Regions from separate parts of the Moritella sp. F3 genome, predicted to be linked through region 2. Evidence: riboswitches for the same ligand, from Rfam matches in the RefSeq annotation. Region 2 holds a riboswitch; each other region holds the start of a gene.

What was found. A riboswitch is a leader RNA that binds a small molecule or an ion and turns the genes downstream of it on or off. The one in region 2 is predicted to bind thiamine pyrophosphate.
Region 1: another riboswitch for thiamine pyrophosphate. It lies ahead of thiD (bifunctional hydroxymethylpyrimidine kinase/phosphomethylpyrimidine kinase); the one in region 2 lies ahead of thiC (phosphomethylpyrimidine synthase ThiC).
Region 3: another riboswitch for thiamine pyrophosphate. It lies ahead of thiB (thiamine ABC transporter substrate binding subunit); the one in region 2 lies ahead of thiC (phosphomethylpyrimidine synthase ThiC).

What each region holds. Positions count from the first base shown of each region.
Region 1 is NZ_BLRL01000003.1:313,071-316,321, forward strand. It holds gene JFU56_RS07660 (ABC transporter ATP-binding protein) at 1-819, opposite strand, end outside; gene thiD (bifunctional hydroxymethylpyrimidine kinase/phosphomethylpyrimidine kinase) at 812-1,702, opposite strand; TPP riboswitch at 1,775-1,874, opposite strand; gene JFU56_RS07670 (hypothetical protein) at 2,159-2,707, shown strand; gene JFU56_RS07675 (BCCT family transporter) at 2,840-3,251, opposite strand, start outside.
Region 2 is NZ_BLRL01000017.1:32,154-35,404, forward strand. It holds gene thiC (phosphomethylpyrimidine synthase ThiC) at 1-1,746, opposite strand, end outside; TPP riboswitch at 1,898-1,999, opposite strand; gene rpoC (DNA-directed RNA polymerase subunit beta') at 2,147-3,251, opposite strand, start outside.
Region 3 is NZ_BLRL01000011.1:89,714-92,964, forward strand. It holds gene JFU56_RS16860 (urease accessory protein UreD) at 1-274, opposite strand, end outside; TPP riboswitch at 1,082-1,195, shown strand; gene thiB (thiamine ABC transporter substrate binding subunit) at 1,282-2,289, shown strand; gene thiP (thiamine/thiamine pyrophosphate ABC transporter permease) at 2,313-3,251, shown strand, end outside.

The DNA of each region.
Region 1 (3,251 bases), on a different contig from region 2:
CTCAAACTCTTGCGCTAAACAACGCATAATACGTTGCTGTAATTGGGCACATTCTGCATCGTATAGACGTGGTGTTGAGCTTGATGGTAGTTGTAACTGTGTTGCACTAGCTGGTGTGCCTTGCATGATATAGATATGATCGGCGAGGCGAATGGCTTCTTGGGGATCATGCGTTATTAAGGCCACTGTCTTATCCTTTAACAATGCACAAGCTAGATCTTGTAATCGATAGCGGGTCACTGCATCCAAGGCGGAAAATGGTTCATCCATTAATACCACTGGCTTATCTTGCATTAACGTTCTTGCTAGCGCTACCCGTTGACGCATACCGCCAGACAGTTGTTGTGGAAAATGGTTAGCGTTGTCAGCAAGTCCGACTTTCGCCAGTAAACTGAGCGCTTTATCTTTGTTTGCTTTCGATGGCTTTGCGCCAAACTGACTACTTAGCGTGACATTATCGAGTACGGATAACCAAGGTAGTAGTAAGTCCTGTTGCGCCATGTAAGCAACTTGATTGTTTAAGTCAGTTAATACTTGATGATTCGCGCCAACTAAGCATTCACCTGACCAAGTCACCTGTTGATCTAACAGCCCAGCAAGATAACGCAACAGCGAGGTTTTCCCACAGCCGCTACGACCTAGGATACATGTCCACTGTCTTGCGGGTATCCTCATATCAAACTCGCTTAATACAGGGTCGATACTGTCGTGATAGCGTAAATAACCTTTGGCAATGGTTATGTTCACAGCAAGGTCATTGACCATTAAACTGTTCTTGTTATCTGTCGGCGCTAATACTGCTTGTGATGAGCTAGACATCAGCGTGGCCAGCGAAGAAATGATTGACCGGACCATGACCACTACCTATGTCTAATTCATCTGCATGCGCAATTGCGTTGGATATGTATTTTTTACCCAGCTTTACCGCTTGCAGTAATTCGTGTCCTTGCGCCAAATAAGATGCAATGGCAGACGATAAGGTACAGCCTGTACCGTGGGTATTGTGGGTATTAACCCGTTTTGCGGTTAACAGCTCGAAATGATCTTGGAATATAAGCAGGTCGTTACTGTTTTCATCTTGCTCTAAATGACCGCCCTTGAGTAGTACTGCATTGACGTTAAGTTGGCGTAATGCGTTGATCATCGCGCCCATATCATCCTCGCAAGTCGGCAGCGATGAACCTGTTAAAGCTGCACCTTCCGGTAAATTAGGGGTGATCAAGTCGGCAAGTGGTAATAACTCTGACTTAAGGGTGTTGATGGCTGATTCTTTTAACAGTAAATCGCCGCTGGTGGCAACCATGACTGGATCTACAACTAAAAATTTCGGTTTATATTGTTTAATTTTCGCTGCTACAACCTTGATGATCTCGCGGTCTGCCAGCATGCCCACTTTTACTGCGACGACGTTTAAATCGCTAAAGACTGCATCGAGTTGATTGTTAATATGTTCCAGTGGGATAGGGAATATCGCGGATACCCCCAGGGTGTTCTGTGCGGTGATCGCGGTAATTGCAGAACATGCATAACTGCCAGTTGCAGAGATTGCTTTGATATCAGCTTGAATGCCTGCACCGCCGCCACTATCAGATCCTGCGATCGTTAATACGATTGGTGTTGATTGGCTATTTTTAAGTGATTTTTGCTTTAATGAAAGCGGTAACGAAATAGATGTTGATGTGTTGGTTGTAGCCTTTAGCATAAATATCCCTAGTACAGACGCGTAGGAACTTTATCGAGCCAAAGATTGAAAGACGGGGAGGTCAAATCAGGAGTAGCAAGACTGATAGTTCCCTACGTCAGTGTTAACTGAATCAGGTTCAACGGGTCTCGCAATTTGCGCTCTCAGCCTTTAGGCCCCCCGACTATATAGGCGGCAATAGTAACAAGTTTTGTTGAAAGCGCAATAAAACAATTAAGTCATGCTTTAAGAATTTTAATTTTAGCGGCTTTAAGACTCGCATTTAACTTTTCTGAAGGTGAAGCTATTTGTTGTGATGTCACAAATACCTATTAAGTTATATTGCGATGGTTGACCTAATATATAATGTTAAATAAAATCAATGGGATATTTTATTTAACATTAGGTTTACTTGTTGTTTTGATAAAATATTGGAAGATACAACTCTTGATTATTATAAAAACAAAGGAATGGGAAATGAAGCTAGTTAAAAAAACACTGGTAATTGCAACATGCTTATATTTAGTGGGTTGTGCATCGGGTGCACAGGTTGAGAATATGGTTTACCAAGGCGAGCAAAAATCTTATCCAGCTGTTGTTCAAAACAATTTGGCCTTGTCGTCAGTCACTGGTGGTGAAGATACGAATGCAGCTTGGACGTCAGAGATCAGTGATGTTGCTTTTTCTGATGCAATTAAAGAAAGTCTATTAGAACAAGGGCTTTTCTCAGAAAAGGGGAAGTATCAACTATCAGCGAGAATTGTCGATGTTGAACAGCCATTATTTGGTCTTGATATGACTGTTACAACCAAGGTTAAATACACACTGACTGATACTGTAAGCGGAAAAGTGATTCTTGATGAAGCTGTTGAAGCACCGCATACAGCCACTTTCGGTGATGCTTTTTCTGGCGTCGCGCGCCTACAAATGGCGAATGAAGGTTCAGGTAAGAAAAATATTGAGGCCTTACTTAATAAACTTGCTGAGCTAAATATTGAAGCTAATGAAGTGAGCTTAACGCAATAATATGATGGTGATAGTCGATCACTTGATTGACTTATGGCTAACAAAAAGGCCACGCGTTACATTAACGCGTGGCCTTTTTCATGCTTCAATATCGTCGATTAGATTTCCATAGTCGAAAATCGAATGCGTTAATTACTTACGATTATGTTGCTCTGTTCTTAAACCCATAATCAAGCTCACGCACATAACCAATAAGATCACTGTGAATGGCAGTGCCGTTGAGATTGCACCTGCTTGTAAGGCTTCAATTGCTTGCGTACCGCCAACCCAAAGCAGTGCTGCAGCGATTGCACCTTCGATGAATGCCCAGAACACACGTTGTGGTACTGGAGCATCAACTTTACCACCAGCAGTGATGCTGTCGATAACCAGTGAACCAGAGTCCGAAGAAGTGATGAAGAATACTAATACTAACAGTACAGCTAGCATTGATAGCACATCACCCATAGGTAAAGAGTCAAACATTTGGAACATAGCTAAAGGTACTTCTTTTAGACCTTCAGTGCCTAAAGTACCCACGTTATTTACTACTTGATCAATAGCA
Region 2 (3,251 bases):
TTCATCGTGATAAGCACGTGCAGTATCAGGGTCTAAAGCGAGGTTAAACTGATCATTCCAACGGAATTCAAAACGAGCCTTTGACATCGCATTGTCACGGATTTGAGCACCCGGAAAACCTTTGGCCAAATCAGCTGCATGAGCAGATATTTTATAGGTGATCATGCCTTGCTTAACATCTTCTTTATTCGGTAAGCCTAAATGTTCTTTGGGCGTTACGTAACACAACATAGCACAACCGTACCAACCGATTTGCGCAGCACCAATACCCGAGGTAAAGTGATCATAACCTGGGGCGATATCTGTCGTTAGTGGGCCTAAAGTATAAAATGGCGCTTCATGACAAATATCGAGTTGTTTTTCAACATTCTCTTTAATCATGTGCATTGGGATATGACCAGGGCCTTCGATAATAACTTGCACATCTTGCTGCCAAGCTACTTTAGTCAGCTCTCCGAGCGTTTGTAATTCAGCAAATTGCGCTTCATCATTGGCATCAGCCGCAGAACCCGGGCGCATACCATCACCTAACGACAGTGATACATCGTATGCTTTACAAATCGCACAAATTTCTTCGAAATGATCATAAGCAAAGTTTTCTTTATGGTGTGTTAAACACCATTTCGCCATAATCGATCCACCTCGAGAAACGATCCCGGTAAGACGTTTTGCAGTCATCGGCACATAACGCAATAATACCCCAGCATGGATCGTGAAGTAATCAACCCCCTGCTCAGCTTGTTCGATCAACGTATCACGGAAGACTTCCCAAGTAAGATCCTCGGCGATCCCATTTACCTTCTCTAAGGCTTGATAGATCGGAACTGTGCCGATCGGAACAGGTGAATTACGCAGGATCCACTCACGGGTTTCATGAATATTACGGCCTGTGGATAAGTCCATCACCGTGTCAGCACCCCAGCGTGTAGCCCATACGAGCTTCTCCACTTCCTCTTCAATCGACGATGTCACTGACGAATTACCAATATTGGCATTCACTTTAACTAAAAAATTACGGCCGATGATCATTGGCTCAGATTCAGGGTGATTAATGTTAGCAGGAATGATCGCACGACCACGGGCGACTTCTTCTCGAACAAATTCAGGAGTAATAAGATCCGGAATACTCGCACCAAAATCATTACCGGCATGTTGCTTTAATAACAGCTCATTGCGGATCAACTCGCGCCCCATGTTTTCACGGATCGAGATATATTCCATTTCCGGAGTGATGATACCGTTACGCGCATAATGCATCTGAGTAACGTTTTGGCCATCGATCGCTTTAAGTGGTTTAGGTAGATGTTCGAAACGAATATGGTCGATACCATCGTCTGCAAGACGTTGCTGAGCAAACTGTGAAGTAACGATTTCGAGTTCTTCAATATCGTTACGTTCTGCAATCCAGCCTTGCCTTAATTTAGGTAAACCTTGATGCACGTTAATTTCAATCGCAGGATCGGTATAGGCACCTGAAGTATCGTAGATTGGGATGGATTCGTTGTATTCATATACAGGTTCATCTTTACTGCCTGCAACTAGCGTTTCATCAAGATTAATCTTGCGCATCGCGACTCTTAAATCATCACGGCTGCCAGTGAGATGGATTTTTTCGGAATTTGGAAAGGGTTCACAACTGAGGTTGTTAATAAATTCTTGGGCGTTTTCACGGTTTTCACGACGTGTAGGTTTTTTGGATTTATCTAGATTTGTATTGCTGTTGGTATTTATATTATTAGCAGACATAGCATTCATTCCTTTAAATAAGATGATTGCTTGTCGTTGAGTATGGAGAGTGGTGATAAGACTATATTAGTTTAAGTCCAAATACAGCGGTAAATAAGATGTCAATTGTTACAGATCCCCCGTACAAATTGGCAATATTATTAACGCTATTGTATTAATCACTCTTGTTTCCTTACGCAGGTATTAGCCTGATCAGGTTCCACGGATCCCATATTTAAATGGTCTCAGCCCTAAAGCACTCCGACAAGATGTGTCAGAGTATAGACTGGTATAGCGTTAAAAAACAAGCAAAAAAAAGGCGCCCTATAAAGGGCGCCTTCACTATTCAATAATAGTCAGCAAGTGAATCAGTGGGTCTGTCATCACTTGCTAACAACTTTAATTGCATTCAGCAAATCAATTAAAGGTTATTTAATAGGTTAGCTAAGTTCTGTTCAGCTTCATCAGTAGTGATCTCTGGCATAGCTTCTTCTACCTTACCAGCACGCATTTTAGCGCGTTCTTGGTGGTAAGAGAAACCTGTACCTGCAGGGATCAGACGACCAACGATAACGTTCTCTTTCAGACCACGAAGGTCATCAATCTTACCATGTACAGCAGCGTCTGTTAGAACACGTGTTGTTTCTTGGAAAGATGCAGCAGAGATGAATGACTCAGTTGCAAGAGACGCTTTAGTAATACCCATAAGGATATGCTGGAACACGGCTGGTTGCTTGCCTTCAGCTTCTAGCTGACGGTTAGCAATTTTCAGACGTGAAACTTCAGCTTGTTCACCTTGTAGGAAGTTACTGTCACCAGCAGATACAACGTTAGCTTTACGTAGCATTTGACGAACGATAGTTTCAATGTGCTTATCGTTAATCTTAACGCCTTGCAGACGGTATACTTCTTGAACTTCGTTTGCGATATAGTTCGCAACATGGCTAATGCCACGTAGACGTAGAATATCGTGAGCTGATTCAGGGCCATCGGCGATAACTTCACCAATTGCAACTTTCTCACCTTCAAACACGTTCAAGTGACGCCATTTAGGGATCATCTCTTCGTAAGCTTCAGCACCATCAGTCGGTGTGATAACTAGACGACGTTTACCTTTAGTTTCTTTACCGAAACTAATAGTACCTGAGATTTCCGCTAAGATAGCTGCATCTTTAGGCTGACGCGCTTCAAACAGATCCGCTACGCGTGGTAGACCACCCGTAATATCACGTGTTTTCGAGCTTTCTTGAGGAATACGTGCTAACGCTTCACCAATAGTCACTAACGCGCCATCTTCTAGGTTAACGATTGCGTTTGCAGGTAAGAAGTATTGTGCAATAACTTCTGTACCAGGAATGAATAAATCATTACCTGCTGCATCAACAAGTTTAACCATAGGACGCATATCTTTACCAGCAGCAACACGTGCTGCAGGATCAAGAATTACCGTGCTAGATAGACCCGTTAGATCATCCGTTTGCTTAGTAACCGTAATACCTTCAATTAAGTCAACAAACTTAATTTGA
Region 3 (3,251 bases), on a different contig from region 2:
CAGGTGTGGTCAATAAGGCATGTGCACCAGATTCGAGTGCTACAGACACACTCAATTGATCACCTCCTACCACACCACCTGGCGGGTGAAGTAAATAGGTATGACAGGTATTTCCTTCGGGGAAAAAAGTTTTCTGAACCATTAAAGGGCCAAGCTGCTGACGTTCAAGTAACCTTGTTTTATCACGCTTAACGCCATACTTTAAGAAAATCTCAGCTCGCCAGCCTTGATGGTTTTGAGGTCGAGAGTAGCTAACTCGCGTAGGTATATTCATTCAGTTTGATGAGCCTATATTTATTGAATTAAAGAATTGAATAATTCAAAATTCATTTCACAACATAATAAAAGCCACGAAGATATCGACTCGCTAAAGAAGATCTTAAAATTAAAAGACGCCAATAAAAGCCGAGGACGAAGTACTCAGACACAGCATATTTAATGATCTTTAATAGAGTCAAAGACAGATATATTTCAGGATTTATTACGTAAATGAATGGAGATAAAAATAGCTTTAAAAATACACGCAAAAAAATAAAAATGCGTCATCGATGACACAAAATAGTTAAATTTTGAAGACGAGTAATGTAATAAAGTTATGTATAAATTCAGATACGAGGATACAAAAACAATCGGGGTGTTTTATTAGCGGAATAACCGACCAAAATAACGCACAATTAAAGAGTGGCTAGTGCACTCAAGTAATCGATTAATTGTTTTCATTTTATATAAATCCTGTAATAAAAAAACGGGGGTAAATATAGCGATAAGTCAAAGAAGAGAAACCTCCTTAAGATACACGGAATATAGCATGACACAAATCCAGCCACTACAAAAACCACACCAACAATTATGATCTATATCAATGAATAATAACTAAAGTGATAACGCATGGTTTTATAATAAAGTAGTTACCAATAAACAGCGTCACGAATACCAATAAAACGATGCATATTCATATTATCTAAAGTAACTCAGCGTCCTGTGGCTCTCCACAACACAGCACATAACTCATGCACTTTATTTTTATAACAATAATCGTCAATCTCACTGGCACTTTAGAGCAAATAAAAATACAATGTGCGCTCACTCATCGGGGTGCTACCAGACTTTTAATAACAGAGTCACAGTGGCTGAGATAACACCCGTATTAACTTGAACCAGATAATGCTGGCATAGGAATGAGATTCGACAGACTGGTTCATATCTGCGTTAAGAAATAATGCACAGATAAGTACGCATTACCGAGTCATAAGTTCTATGCTTCACATTCTAGGAGAACACGTGAAGCACACGATCAAAAAACTAGCACTTTATACGGCCCTACTATTACCTTCACTATCAGTTGCTATTGCAGCCGAAAAACCAGTATTAAATGTCTATACCTACGATTCATTTGCATCTGACTGGGGCCCTGGTCCAAAAGTAAAAACAGCATTTGAAGCGGACTGTAATTGCACCTTGAACTTAGTCGCTTTAGAAGACGGCGTGAGTATTCTTAACCGCGTTAAACTCGAAGGTAAATACACCAAGGCTGACGTACTATTAGGTTTAGACAACAACCTGATGGCTGAAGCGGTAAAAACCAAACTGCTTGCACCACACCAACAAGACACCAGTAAATTATCACTGCCAAACGCTTGGACTAACGAATACTTCATTCCATTTGATTACGGCCACTTTGCTTTTATCTACGACAGTGAAAAGTTGACCAATCCACCAACAAGCCTAGCGGAACTGATCGAACGTAAAGATCTGAGCATCATCTATCAAGATCCACGCACCAGCACACCAGGCCTAGGCTTTATGTTATGGGTTAAAGCAGTTTATGGTGATCAAGCACCACAAGCATGGCAACAGATTGCAGATAAAACAGTGACGATCACGAAAGGCTGGAGCCAAGCTTACGGTATGTTCTTAAAAGGCGAAGCAGACATGGTATTAAGCTATGCTACATCACCCGCTTACCACATGATTGCAGAGAGCGAATTTAAATATAAAGCGGCTGAATTCACTGAAGGTCACTATCAACAAACAGAAGTGGTGGCTCGTTTAAAAGATACGGCAAATCCTGAGTTAGCCGATCAATTCATGGCATTTGTACTTAGCCCTGCTTTTCAAGACGTGATAGCGACAGGCAACTGGATGCTACCAGCAAAACAAGCGGCCGCATTACCAAGCGAGTTTGAAAAACTGATCACTCCAGCTAAAACGATTGAATTCACGCCTGAAGAAGTCGCGCAATCACGTAAATCTTGGGTGAAGGAATGGCGTAACGCTGTTACTCAATAATTCGTCGATAACTAATCAAAATTATGAACGCGAATTCGCATAAATACTGGTGGTGTAGCGCCTTGCTCGCCATCAGCATCATTTTACTCCTAGTAGGCGGTAGTTTTACTGCCCTGCTTAATTTTTCACAAGCCGAGTTAGACTTTAGCAGTGTACTTGCTGACTCCTACACCCAACATGTCATTCGTTTTAGTTTTTACCAGGCAGCCTTATCTACCGGCTTAAGTATTGGTTTGGCGATCCCGCTGGCACGGGCTTTTTCACGCCGAGAATTTGTTGGTAAACAATTAATCATCAAACTATTTAATTTATCGTTAGTATTGCCCATCATCATTGCCATCTTTGGTATTGTCGCCGTGCACGGTAAAAATGGCTGGGTGAACCAAATTTTAGGTTTCTTTAATATTGAAACTGGTCATTATATTTATGGCTTAACTGGTATTCTACTGGCGCATTTATTTTTCAATGTACCGTTAGCCACGCGTATTTTACTGCAAACCCTCGACTCTATTCCCAGTGAATCTTGGCGCTTGGCGAGTCAGCTAAACATGCAATCACGACACATCTTCATTACCTTAGAATGGCCGAAGATAAAGCAGCAATTACCCTCGTTAATTAGCCTTATCTTTATGCTGTGCTTTACCAGTTTCGCGATTGTCATGTCCCTCGGTGGGGGGCCTGATTATGCAACCCTTGAAGTCGCTATCTATCAAGCGCTCAAATTTGAATTTGATATCGAGCAAGCAGTTGCCTTAGCGATAATTCAAGTCGCGATCACTGTCGCCTTAATGCTTTTTAGTGCCATATTTTTAAAATCACAACCTATGTCAGCGCCATCTGGTAATTACTTCCGTCGCCCCGATTGCCATAGCCTCAACAGTAAAGTCTGCGATGGTCTTAGCTTTATCCTCGCGAGTTGTTTATTAGCGCCGCCAATGCTGGCGATCCTAAGCAGCGGTATT